DNA from 2 places in the Clostridium gasigenes genome. Region 2 is predicted to be linked to the other one. Evidence: predicted binding sites of a transcription regulator. Region 2 holds the regulator's gene; the other holds the start of a gene.
The links. Region 2 encodes Rex, which represses fermentation and respiration genes when NADH is low (regulators of the CRP and FNR family bind a similar motif). Its sites were predicted from a motif close to ATTGTTAANNNNTTAACAAT; they were not measured.
Positions count from the first base shown of each region.

Region 1: the regulator Rex is predicted to act here: its motif matches at 1,300-1,319, upstream of J1C67_RS03535 (acetyl-CoA C-acetyltransferase).

Region 1 covers NZ_CP071376.1:722,874-730,528, reverse strand. The annotation lists gene wecB (non-hydrolyzing UDP-N-acetylglucosamine 2-epimerase) at 38-1,186, shown strand; gene J1C67_RS03535 (acetyl-CoA C-acetyltransferase) at 1,361-2,545, shown strand; gene J1C67_RS03530 (hypothetical protein) at 3,300-3,665, shown strand; gene J1C67_RS03525 (F0F1 ATP synthase subunit A) at 3,666-4,346, shown strand; gene atpE (ATP synthase F0 subunit C) at 4,372-4,605, shown strand; gene J1C67_RS03515 (F0F1 ATP synthase subunit B) at 4,646-5,125, shown strand; gene J1C67_RS03510 (F0F1 ATP synthase subunit delta) at 5,127-5,666, shown strand; gene atpA (F0F1 ATP synthase subunit alpha) at 5,677-7,182, shown strand; gene atpG (ATP synthase F1 subunit gamma) at 7,228-7,655, shown strand, end outside.
Region 2 covers NZ_CP071376.1:849,197-856,851, reverse strand. The annotation lists gene J1C67_RS04175 (heavy metal translocating P-type ATPase) at 1-2,125, shown strand, start outside; gene J1C67_RS04170 (redox-sensing transcriptional repressor Rex) at 2,559-3,188, shown strand; gene J1C67_RS04165 (short-chain-enoyl-CoA hydratase) at 3,467-4,249, shown strand; gene J1C67_RS04160 (acyl-CoA dehydrogenase) at 4,371-5,510, shown strand; gene J1C67_RS04155 (electron transfer flavoprotein subunit beta/FixA family protein) at 5,524-6,303, shown strand; gene J1C67_RS04150 (electron transfer flavoprotein subunit alpha/FixB family protein) at 6,325-7,332, shown strand; gene J1C67_RS04145 (3-hydroxybutyryl-CoA dehydrogenase) at 7,566-7,655, shown strand, end outside.

The DNA.
Region 1 (7,655 bases), 130 kb from region 2:
TATAAAAAGGGTATTGATATATTAAGGAGTGATTTCATTGAAAAAGAAAATTATAACAATATTTGGAACGAGGCCAGAGGCTATAAAAATGGCTCCATTAGTAAAGGAACTTGGAACTAGAGAGGGCATAGATATAAAGGTGTGTGTAACAGCACAACATAGAGAAATGTTAGATCAAGTTTTAGAGTATTTTGATATTATTCCAGATTTTGATTTAAATATAATGAAAACAAAGCAGACCTTAACTGGAATAACTAATAGAGTTTTAGAAGGACTTGAAGAGGTTTTTATAAATGAAAAACCTGATATGATATTAGTACATGGAGATACAACAACTACATTTTCAGGCGCACTTGCTGCGTTTTATCAACAAATAAAAGTTGGTCATGTTGAAGCTGGGCTTAGAACCTTTGATAAATATTTTCCATTTCCAGAAGAAATGAATAGAAAACTTACTGGAGGATTAGCAGATTTACACTTTGCACCAACAAGTGGCTCAAAGAATAATCTTCTAAGAGAAGGAGTAAAGGAAGAAGAAATATATATAACAGGAAATACTGTAATAGATGCAATGCTTCATACTGTGAAAGATGGTTATATATTTGAAAATGAAGAATTAAATAAAATAGATTTTCAAAATAAGAAAGTTATTATGATTACAGCTCATAGAAGAGAAAATTGGGGAGAGGGTATAAATAATATTTGTGAGTCTTTAAAAGCTATTGTAGAAGCTAATAAGGATGTAGAATTAGTTTATTTAGTGCACTTAAACCCAGTTGTTAAAGATGTAGTCTATAGAAAATTAGGCGGAATAGAAAGAGTTCACTTGTTACCGCCATTAGATACTAAAGAAACACATAACTTAATGAATAAATCATTTATGGTTATGACTGATTCTGGCGGGCTTCAAGAAGAAGCACCACATCTTGGTAAACCAGTATTAGTTTTAAGAGATGTAACTGAAAGACCAGAGGCAGTATCTTATGGAACGGTTAAATTGGTAGGAACTAATATAAAAACAATAGTAGAAAATGCAAACACTTTATTAAATAACGAAGAAGAATATTTAAAAATGAGTAAATCAGTTAATCCATATGGTGATGGTAATGCTTCAAAAAGAATTGCAGATGCCATTGAAAAATACTACGGGTTAAGAGAAGAAGAAGTAGAAGAATTTAAGAGATAGTATTAATCATAAAAATAACTAGTTGTTTACGCGACTAGTTATTTTTATATCTTAAAGTGGGAAAAAAAACTAAAATTTAGTTGATTATAGAATTAAAAGTGTTATAATTGAATTGTGTTAATTGTTTAACAAGTTGGACAATTCAAACGATGAAAATTAGGAGGTATTGTGAATATGAGAGAAGTAGTTATTGTAAGTGCAGTAAGAACAGCAATTGGGGCATTTGGAGGAGCATTAAAAGATGTTTCTGCAGCAGATTTAGGTGCTCTTGTAATTAAAGCAGCTATTGAGAAGGCTGGCGTTCGTGGTGAATTAGTAGATGAAGTTGTAATGGGTAATGTAATACAAGCGGGTCTTGGACAAAATATTGCAAGGCAAGCAGCTATAAAATCAGGATTGCCAGTAGAAGTTCCAGCTATGACTATAAATAAAGTATGTGGATCTGGATTAAGAACTGTAGCATTAGCTGCACAAATGATAAAAGCGGGAGATGCTGATATAGTTGTTGCAGGTGGTATGGAAAATATGTCACAAGCACCATATGTATTGAAAGATGCAAGATGGGGACAAAGAATGGGTGACGGTAAAATGGTAGATACAATGATAAATGATGCTCTATGGGATTCATTTAACAATTATCATATGGGTGTAACAGCTGAAAATATAGCTAAACAATGGAATCTAACAAGAGAAGAGCAAGATCAATTTGCTGTTAATTCTCAAGTTAAAGCTGAAAATGCTATTAAAGCTGGAAGATTTAAAGATGAAATAGTTCCAGTTATAATTCCTCAAAGAAAGGGAGAACCAAAAGTATTTGATACTGATGAATTTCCAAGATACGGTGCTACAATGGCAGGGATGGCAAAATTAAGACCAGCATTTGCCAAAAAAAATGGTACAGTAACAGCAGGAAATGCTTCAGGAATAAATGATGGAGCAGCAGCTTTCGTAGTAATGAGCGCTGATAAAGCTAAAGAACTTGGAATTACTCCTTTAGCTAAAATAGTTTCATATGGTCAAAGAGGTTTAGAACCATCAATAATGGGTTATGGACCATTCCATGCAACTAAAAAAGCTTTAGAAGTTGCAAACCTTAAGATTGAAGATTTAGATTTAATCGAAGCTAATGAAGCTTTCGCAGCTCAAAGTTTAGCTGTAGCAAAAGATTTAAACTTTGATATGGATAAAGTAAATGTAAATGGTGGAGCAATTGCACTTGGACATCCAGTTGGAGCATCAGGTGGAAGAATATTAGTTACATTACTTCATGAAATGCAAAAAAGAGATGCAAAAACTGGTTTAGCTACTTTATGTATAGGTGGCGGAATGGGAACAGCATTAATAGTTTCAAGAGACTAATGTTATTTTGAAAAGATCCTTTAATTAGGATCTTTTTTTTTGTGTGTATTATATTTCTTAAATAGAATTTCATGAATTAATATTAAAAAAAAGAGAATAATAAAAATATTAATGTGAAAAAATATAGTAATTAGTACTTTTTACTTTAATAATATTAAACTTATAATAGGTATATTAAATTTGGTAAAAACAATATTGTATAAAGGATAATAATTGCAAATAAAACTTATATAAAACTTATGCAAAACGTATATAAAACTTATGTGAAACGTATATAAAACTTATATAAACTAGATATTAGTCTATATAGACATTAATATATGAATATTTAATTATAATAGTAAATTAAATGTCGAAAATAAAAATAAAAAAATAAAAAAATGAATAATTAATATTCAAATTTATTCATTTAGTGAAAAGGTTGAATTGAATTAAATTATTTGTTAAAGTATTCTATTTAAAAAAATAACTTCAAATAGAATAAAAGAGATAAAAAAACGTGAATGAAAATGTTAACATTAAATTGAAAGAAAAAACAGAAAAACAGAAAATTCAGTTAAATGAATATAGCTTGTATAATTAAAACTATAAACTTAGCAAAAGTTATTAATAATGAATGTAGTTAAGGAAATTGAGAATAAACCTATGTAGACAGTAAATTCAATCAAAATATAGGTAATTTGATTAAAAATGAGGTTTCCTTTAATTTTTTTTGAGGATTATAATTAGGACAGTCATTAGGGGGTATTGATGTATGAGTAAAGACGTGAATAAATTTCTTAATGAAATGATAAAATATGATTTGTATGGAGGAATTATTCTTTCTCTTATATTATCAATAACAGTTAATACTAAATTTTCAATTATTTATTTTCTTGGAATTATAGTTTCCCTAGCTAATTTTTTTATAGGTGGAAAAATTATGAAAAATATGCTAGGAAAAAAAAGAGGTGGTATGTTATTTCCGATAAGTGGTCTTATAAGGATATTAATAATAGTTGGAATAGCAGTACCTTTTATGAGTAAGTTAATTAATCTAATAGCATATATTACAGGATACATATCACATTTTGTATTCCTAACAATATATTGGGTAAAAAGTGAGAAGGGAAGTGATTAGGTGGAAACTCTAGAGCCTATAGTTTCTTTTACATTAGGAGGATTTAAAATAGACGTAACTCCTGAGATGGTAGTTCAATGGGGCATAATTATTTTTATAGCTCTATTATGTTGGTGGACTACAAGAAACTTATCAATAAAACCTAGTAAAAAGCAAACTGTGGTAGAAACAATTTATAAATCGTTAAAGGGATTAATTATAAATAATGTTGGAGAGAAGTATTTAGACATACTTCCGTTTATAGGAACAACAGCAGTATTTATATTTATGATGAATATGGTTGGTCTTATAGGAATATCACCGCCAACCAAAAGTTTTAGCGTAACAGTATCATTAGGTTTAATATCGTTCTTTGTTGTTCAATTCTATGCAATTAAAAATCATGGCATAGGATCATATCTAAAAGGATATGCACAGCCAGTAGCGATAATGTTGCCTATAAATTTATTGGAAAGAGTAATGTTTCCAGTATCATTAGCATTAAGATTATTTGGGAACATATTAGCAGCTACAATTTTAGTAGAATTAGTTTATGAAGCTCTAGGCAGTGTAGCTTGGATAGCACAAATAGGTTTACCAATACCACTACATGGATATTTTGATATCTTTGATGGGGTAATACAAGTGGTCATATTTGTAATGTTGACCATGATAAATATAAAAATAGTATCAGAACATTAAACAAAATTTAAGGAGGAAAATAACAATGGATGCAATAGGAATGAGAGCAATAGCAGCTGCAATAGCAGTATTAGTAGGAGCAGGAGCAGGAATAGGAATAGGAATAGCAACAGGTAAAGCAGTAGAGGGTATTTCAAGAAATCCAGAATCAAGCGGAAAAATAACAACAGCATTAATTATAGGTGCGGGTTTCGCAGAAGCAACAGCTATATATGGATTATTAATATCAATTATTCTAATATTTGTTGGAATAAAATAGTTGCTTTAAGTGACTCCAGAGAGGAGGAGGTAATAATATGATGGAATTAAATCCTTCAATAGTAATAGCAACCATAATTAATTTCATTGGTTTGTTAGCAATATTAAAATATTTCTTTTTTGATAAGGTCAAGGCTATTATTGATGAAAGAGAAGCGCTTATAAACGAGCAATTAGATAATGCAGAAGAAGAACAAGAAAAATCAAGAATGTTAGCAATAGAAAATGAAAGAATGCTTAAATCTGCAAGAGAAGAAGGTAAGAAAATTACTGAGAGAGAAAAGCAGAAAGCAGAATCAATATATGAAGAAATTATAGGTGAGGCTCACACTGAAGCTAAAATAATTTTAGAAAGAGCTAAAATAGAAATCAATAGAGAGAAAGAAAAAGCAGAATATGAGTTAAAGAAGCAAGCTATAACTTTAGCTATTGAAATTTCTAAAAAGGTAATTGAAAAAAACATCGATGAAGAAAAAAATAGAGAATTAATTGATAATTTTATATCTAAGGTAGGTAGCTAGTATGCATGAATATCTAGATCGAAGATATGCCTTAGCACTTTATGAGGTAGCAGAAAAAAAAGGTAAAGTTCAAGAGTATCTAAGGGATTTAAGAGAAATCTGTGAAATTATAGATACAAATAAAGAATTTTATGAAGTAATTAGACATCCTCAAATAGGGACTAAACAAAAAAAGAAAACATTTATTAATATCTTTAAAGGTAAAATAGATGAAGAATTATTATCATTTTTATTAATTCTTATAGAAAAAGATAGAATACTTTTTTTAAGAGAAAAACTTAATCAAATGGAAAAAGTAGATTTAGAGCGTAAAAACACTTTAAAAGGAATTGTTAAGACAACAGTCCCTTTAAAAGAAGAAGAGTTTAATACTCTAGTTTCTAAATTAGAAGCCAAATATAATAAACATATTATCCTAGAGCAGGTAATAGATAAAAGTATTTTAGGTGGGATATACGTTCGAGTTAATAATGATGTTATTGACGGAACAGTTAAGTCAAAATTAGAAGAATTAGAAGAATTAATGCTTAAAACGGAATAGAGGTGAAGTCATGAATATTAAGCCTGAAGAAATAACGTCTATAATTAAAAAAGAAATAGAAAGATATGAAAAACAGATTGTAACAGTAGATTCAGGAACTATTATACAAATAGGGGATGGAATTGCTAGAGTTTATGGATTAGATGACTGTATGCAAGGTGAATTATTAGAATTTCCTAACGGAGTCTACGGTATGGCTTTAAACTTAGAACAAGACAATGTTGGATGTGTTCTTTTAGGAGATGAAAATGGAATAAAAGAAGGCGATATAGTAAAAAGAACTGATAAAATCGTTGAGGTTCCAGTAGGTGAAGCATTACTTGGTAGAGTAGTTAACTCACTAGGTCAAGAAATTGATGGAAAAGGACCAATAGATTTTGCTGAATATAGACCAATAGAAGTACCAGCACCTAGCATAATAGATAGAAGTTCAGTAAATGAACCTCTTCAAACTGGTATTAAAGCTATAGATTCTATGATTCCAATAGGTAAAGGACAAAGAGAGCTTATAATAGGAGATAGACAAACTGGTAAAACTGCATTAGCAATAGATACTATATTGAACCAAAAAGGTAAAGATGTAATATGTATTTATGTTGCAATAGGCCAAAAACAATCAACAGTAGCTCATATTGTTAATACTTTAGAAGAAATGGGTTCTTTAGATTATTCTATAATAGTAGCAGGAACAGCTGCTGAAACAGCACCTTTGCAATATTTAGCACCATATGCTGGATGTAGCATGGGAGAATATTTCATGGATCAAGGAAAAGATGTATTAATTATATATGATGATCTTTCGAAACATGCAGTAGCTTATAGAACAATGTCATTATTATTAAAGAGACCACCGGGTAGAGAAGCGTATCCTGGAGATGTATTCTATATTCATTCAAGACTGCTTGAGAGAGCGGCTAAGCTTTCAAAAGAAAAAGGTGGCGGATCTTTAACGGCGCTACCAATAATAGAAACATTAGCAGGTGATGTTACAGCATATATACCAACTAATGTAATTTCAATTACAGATGGACAAATATTCTTAGAATCAGGATTATTTAATTCAGGACAAAGACCAGCTGTTAATGCAGGTATATCTGTATCAAGAGTTGGAGGAAATGCTCAAATTAAAGCAATGAAGCAAGTTACAAGTACTTTAAGACTTGAACTGGCTCAATATAGAGAACTTGAAGCATTTTCACAATTTGGATCTGATTTAGACAAGGATTCAAAAAAGAGACTTGGAAAAGGTAAAAGATTATTAGAAATATTAAAACAAGATCAATATATTCCAATGTCTGTTGAAAATCAAGTAATAATTCTATATGTGGTAATTAATGATTTCTTATCAGATATCAAGGTTTCGGATATAAGAAAATTTGAAAAAGAATACTTGGAATATGTAGATACTCATCATAGAGACTTATTAAAAGAAATAGCTGTAGGAAAAATTTTAACAGATGAAATAAAAGTTAAAATAGAAGCCTGTGTTATAGAATTTAAGAAAATATTTTTATAAGATGCATAGCTTCAAAAGCTATGCACTTCTTTAGGAGGTGGAATTTTGGGAGCAGCAGGACTTATTGACATTAAAAGAAGAATAAAGTCAGTTGAAAGTACAAGAAAAATAACCAAAGCTATGGGTCTTGTAGCCACTTCTAAACTTAGAAAATCTAGGAAAGAACTTACTTCAAGCGAAGAACATTATAGTTTATGTGAAGATATAGTAAATGAATTAATGGGAGTTATACCTGAGGACTTTGATAATCCTTATTTAAAAAGTAAAGGCAAAACTTCTGATAAATTATATATTGTAATGGCATCTGATATGGGACTTTGCGGCGGCTTTAATGGAAATGTAGCAAATAATCTAAATTTATTTATTAAAGATAAAGCTAGAGCAAAGGTAATAATAGTTGGGAGTAAAGGAATTTCGTACATGAATAGATACAAGTTTGATGTTGTAGGACAGTATGTAGAAATTTCAGATAT
Region 2 (7,655 bases):
TATAATTAATCAAGTAAAAAATATAATTAAAAAATTAGAACCAGGTGTTAAGGTTACGGAGAAAATTGGAAAGGTAGTAGCTAATCGAAATATTAAAAAATGTGAAAGTGCAAAATGTTCAATTAGTGATCATAAACATGAACACTCAAGTGATGATTCAGGATGTTTGGATAAAGGTCATAATCATACAAAGAAAACTAATGTTAACAATGTAGAAGGTAATCATGAATTGCACCATGAAGATAAGCATAAAGAAGAACATGGTCACGACCATTCACATGATGGACAAAGTTTTAAAATAAAAGATAATTTAACTTTAATAATTGGAGCTATAATATACATTATAGCAATTATAACTAATGGTAATGGACTGCTTTCAATAATATTATTTGCAATAAGTTACGGGTTAATAGGTGGAAAAGTTGTTTTAACAGCTATTAGAAATATATTAAGAGGTGAAATTTTTGATGAAAACTTCTTAATGACAGTTGCAACTTTAGGCGCATTTATAATAGGAGAATATCCAGAAGCCGTTGCAGTTATGTTATTTTATGAAGTTGGAGAACTGTTCCAAAGTTATGCAGTTAACCATTCAAGAAAATCAATAACATCATTGATGGATATAAGAGCAGATTATGCAAATATATTAAATGGGAATGATGAAAGAAGAGTGTCACCTGAAGAGGTGGGGGTTGAGGAAATAATTATTGTTAAACCAGGAGAAAGAGTTCCTTTAGATGGAATAGTTATAGAAGGAAAAAGTTTTGTTGATACTAGTGCTTTAACAGGGGAATCAGTTCCAAGAGAAATAACAGTAGATAATGAAATATTAGCAGGATGTATAAATACAAATGGAGTTTTAAAAGTTAAGGTAACTAAAGAATTTGGTGAATCAACTGTAGCTAGAATATTGGAATTAGTTGAAAATGCATCAAATAAAAAAGCTCCAACAGAGAAATTTATAACAAAATTTGCAAAGATATATACTCCAATAGTAGTATTTTCAGCATTGGCATTAGCTATATTACCACCGCTTTTAATACCAGGGCAAACATTTAATATTTGGATATATAGAGCTTTATCATTTTTAGTTGTATCATGTCCTTGTGCGTTAGTTGTTTCAATTCCTTTAGGATTATTTGCAGGAATTGGTGGAGCTTCTAAAAAAGGAATATTAATTAAGGGTGGAAATTACCTTGAAGCTTTAAAAGATATTGATACTGTAGTTTTTGATAAGACAGGAACATTAACTAAAGGTGTATTTAAAGTAACAGAAATAAATGCAGTAGATATAGAAAAAGATAAGTTATTGGAAATTGCAGCTTTAGGTGAGTCACTATCAAATCATCCAATTGCTCAATCAATAGTTAAAGCTTACGGGAAAGAAATTAATAAGGATCAAATTAAAAATTATGAAGAAGTATCTGGCCATGGAATTAGTGTTAAAATTAATGAAGAAGATATACTTCTTGGTAATTATAAATTAATGAATATGTTCAATATAAAATACAATGAAGTAGAATCTATAGGAACAATAATTCATGTAGCAATAAATAAAGAATATAAAGGAAATATAATTATTTCAGATGAGATAAAAGAAGATGCAGCAAATGCTATAAAAGAGTTAAAGAAAATTGGGGTGCATACAACTGTTATGCTAACAGGAGATAGAAAATCAGTGGCAGAAAGAGTTGGAAAAATTATAGGAATAGATAAAGTATTCTCAGAATTATTACCAATAGATAAGGTTGAAAAAATAGAAACATTGCTTAAGGCTAAGAATTCTAAGAGTAAAATAGCGTTTGTAGGAGATGGAATAAATGATGCGCCAGTACTTGCAAGAGCCGATATAGGAATTGCAATGGGGGGAATTGGATCAGATGCAGCAATTGAAGCTGCTGATGTTGTATTGATGAAGGATAATCCAGAATCTTTAGTTGAAGCTATAAAAATAGCTAGAAAAACTAATAAGATTTTATGGCAAAATATAATATTTTCATTAGGAATTAAAGCATTCGTTCTTATACTTGTAGCTTTAGGAATGGCTAGTATGTGGGCAGCAGTTTTTGCAGATGTAGGTGTAACAATAATTGCAGTCCTAAATTCGACAAGATGCCTAAAATAGCCATTGACAAATTTCATCATTTTAAATATAATTAGTGAGGTTAAAAATTTCAGGCGTAGGGATAGCATACAAGATCGTGAATCTTGTTACAGAGCTTGGCTCTGTATTAAATTGTGAGACTTATGTATAACGCATCTGCTACGTTATACATAAGTCTCTTTTTTTTATAAAAATTATTATTTTCAGATGTTATTATAATAAAATTTAAAAGTATGAAAAAATATTTTTATATTAGGAATCTTCAAAAAAAGACTAGTATGTATCTAGTTATTTTTTGAAGATGCCTTAATAATAAAATTTACAACTTTGTTAAATGGATAACTGCTAAAAGTTAAAAATAGAAAAAGTTTAAATATAGATTAAATAAGTAGGATATGATATTATTATATATATTAAATTAAAATAACTAAAATGTTAAGGAGAAGTGTACAGTATGGAAAAGAAAAAGAATATTTCTATGGCTGTAATTAAGCGATTACCTAAATATCATAGATATTTACAAGAGCTAATGAAAAATGATGTTGATAGAATTTCTTCAAAAGAACTTGGGGAAAAAATCGGATTTACAGCTTCGCAAATACGTCAAGATTTGAATTGCTTTGGTGATTTTGGTCAACAAGGCTATGGTTATAATGTTAAGGACTTATATAAGCAAATAAGTTTAATACTTGGATTAAATAAAGATTATAAAACAGTAATAGTAGGTGCTGGAAATATTGGTCAAGCGATTGCAAATTACAGTAGGTTTGCAGAATTAGGTTTGTTTCTGCAAGGTATATTTGATGCTAACCCGAAACTTACAGGTTTAAGAATGATGGGTACAGAAATTCAAGATATAGATAATATGGAACCTTTTCTTCAGGTTAATGATATAGATATTGCTATGATATGTGTACCAAGAATTAATGCTCAAAAAGTATGCGATACCTTAGTTGCAGGTGGAGTAAAAGGTATATGGAATTTTGCACCAGTAGATTTAGTAGTTCCAGAGGATGTTACTGTAGAAAATGTACATCTGTCAGAGAGTTTACTAACGCTAATATATTTATTGCATAAGAGTTAATAATAAAAACTAAATTGTTAAAATTATCGAAAAATTGAAATAAATATTGAAATAATTAAATAGTACGATTATAATAATAGTTGAAGTTTAAAAACTTCGATTATTTTTTACCTATACTTGTTAGAATATTAACAAAGATTAGTGAAAACGATTGGTTTTTTTATGGGCTTCAATAAAAAGCAAGTCAACTTATGAGAAATTTAAATGGGTAAATTTTAACTATGCTAAGTTTATAAATTTAATAAATTAAGCAGATATAAAAGGGGAGGACTTTAAGCATGGAATTAAAAAATGTACTTCTTGAAAAAGAAGGTAATTTAGCTATTGTTACAATCAATAGACCAAAGGCTTTAAATGCTTTAAACTCAGAAACATTAGCAGATCTAGATATTGTTATAACAGATTTAGAAAATGATAATGATATTTACTGCGTAATCCTTACAGGATCAGGAGAAAAAGCTTTTGTTGCAGGAGCTGACATTGCTGAAATGAAAGACCTTAATGAGAAGCAAGGAAAAGAATTTGGTATTCTTGGAAACAAAGTGTTCAGAAGATTAGAAAACTTAGGAAAGCCAGTAATAGCTGCAATATCAGGTTTTGCACTTGGTGGTGGATGTGAACTTGCAATGTCATGTGACATAAGAATAGCATCGGAAAGAGCTAGATTTGGGCAACCTGAAGCAGGGCTTGGAATAACTCCAGGTTTTGGTGGAACTCAAAGACTGCCAAGAATTGTTGGAATTGGAAAAGCTAAAGAATTAATTTATACAGGAGCAATAATTAAGGCTGATGAAGCGTTAAGAATAGGTCTTGTAAATAAAGTTGTTACTTTAGAAAGTCTAATGGAAGAAGCTAAAGCTATGGCAAACATGATAATTGCTAACGCTCCAATTGCAGTTAAATTATGTAAGGATGCAATTAATAGAGGAATGCAAGTAGGCATAGATAGTGCAATAGTAATTGAAGCTGAAGATTTTGGAAAATGTTTTGCGACAGAAGATCAAGTAGAGGGAATGGGTGCTTTCATAGAAAGAAGAACCAAAAACTTCCAAAATAAATAGTCGCAATATTAAATAAATAAAAAATAATATAAATATTCAAACAAATAAAAAGTGTAAGGAGGTTTTTAGAAAGTAATTAATTATTTTCTAAAAAAAGCCTAATTATAAGGAGGTAACTTGAATGAATTTTACATTAACTAGAGAACAAGAATTAGTAAGACAAATGGTTAGAGAGTTCGCTATAAACGAAGTTAAACCAATTGCTGCTGAAATAGATCAAACTGAAAGATTTCCAATGGAAAACGTTGAAAAAATGGCTAAGCTAGGTATGCTTGGGATTCCATTTTCTAAAGAATATGGTGGAGCTGGCGGAGATACTCTTTCATATATCCTAACAGTAGAAGAATTATCAAAGGTTTGTGGTACAACTGGTGTTATAGTATCTGCTCATACTTCACTTTGTGCATCATTAATAAACCAATTTGGTAACGCAGATCAAAAAGTTAAATATTTAACTCCACTTGCAAAAGGTGAAAAGCTTGGAGCCTTTGGGTTAACTGAACCAGGAGCAGGTACAGATGCATCCGGACAACAAACAACTGCTGTTTTAGATGGGGACAACTATATCTTAAATGGTTCAAAAATATTTATAACAAATGGTGGAGTTGCGGAGACTTTCATAATATTTGCAATGACAGATAGAAGCAAGGGAACAAAAGGAATATCAACATTTATAGTTGAAAAAGACTTCCCAGGTTTCTCAATAGGAAAGCATGAAGATAAGCTAGGAATTAGAGCATCTTCAACTACAGAATTAGTTATGCAAAACTGTATAGTTCCAAAGGAAAACTTAATTGGACAAGAAGGTAGAGGATTTGGAGTAGCAATGAAAACACTTGATGGTGGTAGAATTGGTATAGCAGCTCAAGCACTAGGAATTGCAGAAGGAGCTTTAGAAGAAGCTTGCACATATATGAAGGAAAGAAAACAATTCGGTAAACCATTATCAGCATTCCAAGGTTTACAATGGATGATAGCGGATATGGATGTTAGAGTTGAATCAGCTAGACTTTTAGTTTATAAAGCAGCCTTCTTAAAGGATGCAGGTCTTCCATATGCAGTTGATGCAGCAAGAGCAAAACTTGTAGCATCAGAAGTAGCTATGGAAGTTACAACTAAGGCAGTTCAAATCTTTGGTGGATATGGTTACACTAAAGAATACCCAGTAGAAAGAATGATGAGAGACGCTAAGATAACTGAAATTTATGAAGGTACTTCAGAAGTTCAAAAAATGGTTATTGCAGGTAGCGCATTAAGATAAGGAGGAATTATAGATGAATATAGTAGTTTGTTTAAAACAAGTTCCAGATACTGCAGCAGTTAAAATTGATCCAAAAACAGGAACTCTTATTAGAGAGGGTGTTCCTTCAATTATAAATCCAGAAGATAAACATGCATTAGAAGAGGCTTTAAACATAAAGGAAGCTACAGGAGCTACAGTTACAGTAATAAGTATGGGACCTCCTCAAGCACAAAACGCTTTAAGAGAAGCATTATGTATGGGTGCTGATGAAGCAATACTTATAACTGATAGAGCATTTGCAGGAGCTGATACATTAGCAACTTCAAAGGCACTAGCAGGAGCTTTAAAGAAAGTTAAATATGACATAATATTTGCAGGAAGACAAGCAATTGATGGAGATACAGCGCAAGTTGGACCAGAAATAGCTGAACATTTAGATATTCCTCAAGTAACTTATGTTCAAAATGTTAAAATTGAAGAAGATGGTTTGTTAATAAATAGATCATTAGAAGATGGATATGAACTAATAAAAGTTCAAACTCCAGTACTTTTAACTGCAATTAAAGAATTAAATGAGCCAAGATATATGAATGTTCAATATATATTTGATAAAGCTGATAAAAAGATTACTATATGGTCAGCAGATGATATAGAAGTAGATAAAGCAGAACTTGGTCTTAAGGGATCACCAACTAAGGTTAAAAAATCAATGACTAAAGAATTAAAGGGTGTTGGAGAATTAGTTCAAGAAACACCTATGGAAGCTGCTAAATATGTTTTAGCAAAATTAAAGGAAAGACACTATATCTAGTAATTATAGGAGGGGAAAAAGATGAATATAGCAGATTATAATGGCGTTTGGGTATTTGCTGAGCAAAGAGGCGGAGAACTTCAAAAAGTTTCTCTTGAAATACTTGGCGAAGGTAGAAAAATTGCTGATAAATTAGGAGTTAAATTAACTGCTCTTTTACTTGGTGATAATGTTAAGGCTTTAATAGAAGATCTTGGAACACATGGTGCTGACGAAGTACTAGTTGTTGAAAGTGAATTATTAAAAAATTATACAACTGATGGATATACTAAGGTTATCTGTGACTTAGCTAGAGAAAGAAAACCAGGAATATTATTTATTGGAGCTACTTTCATTGGTAGAGATTTAGGACCAAGAGTCGCAGCTAGATTATCAACTGGTTTAACGGCTGACTGTACTGGATTAGATGTAGAAGGTGAACATGGGGATCTTTTAGCTACAAGACCAGCTTTTGGTGGTAACTTAATGGCTACAATTGCTTGCCCAGATCATAGACCACAAATGGCTACAATAAGACCAGGAGTTTTCACAAAACTTCCAAAATCAGAAGCAGAATTTGTTACTGAAATAGTTGAAGTAAACTTAGTAGATAGTGATATAAGAACTAAGATTATTGAAATAGTTAAGGAAAACAAGGATATAGTTGATATTGGTGAAGCTAATATAATAGTATCAGGTGGTAGAGGTGTTTCAACAAAAGAAAACTTCGAACTATTAGATGAGTTAGCTGAAGTTTTAGGTGGAACTGTTGCAGGTTCAAGAGCAGCTATAGATAATGGTTGGATCGATAAGGCTTACCAAGTTGGTCAAACTGGTAAAACTGTAAGACCAAACATCTATATAGCGTGTGGAATATCAGGAGCTATACAACATGTTGCTGGTATGCAAGATGCAGATATGATAATAGCTATAAACAAAGATGCAGGAGCTCCAATTATGAAAATTGCAGATTATGCAATTGTTGGAGATGTAGCTAAGGTATTACCAGAAATGATATCTCAAGCAAAGGCTATGAAAGACGCTGAATAAGCAGTTATAGTTAATTATTGGACATATTAATTTATGAGAATTAATAGGGATATTCGATTAGAAATACTCTGTATATATGGTTAAATTATAGGATGAGGAAGCAGGATTTAGGGTAAGGGAGCGGAAAGAAAATAAACTGAAATCTGACTAATTATTTTTTGAAGTTCCTTAAGTACTACTTCCTCAACTAGGGATAGATGTAGATAAATTTAAAATTTAGGAGGGTATATATTATGGAAAAAATATTTGTACTTGGTGCTGGAACAATGGGAGCTGGAATAGTTCAAGCTTTTGCACAAAAAGGACATGAAGTTATAGTTAGA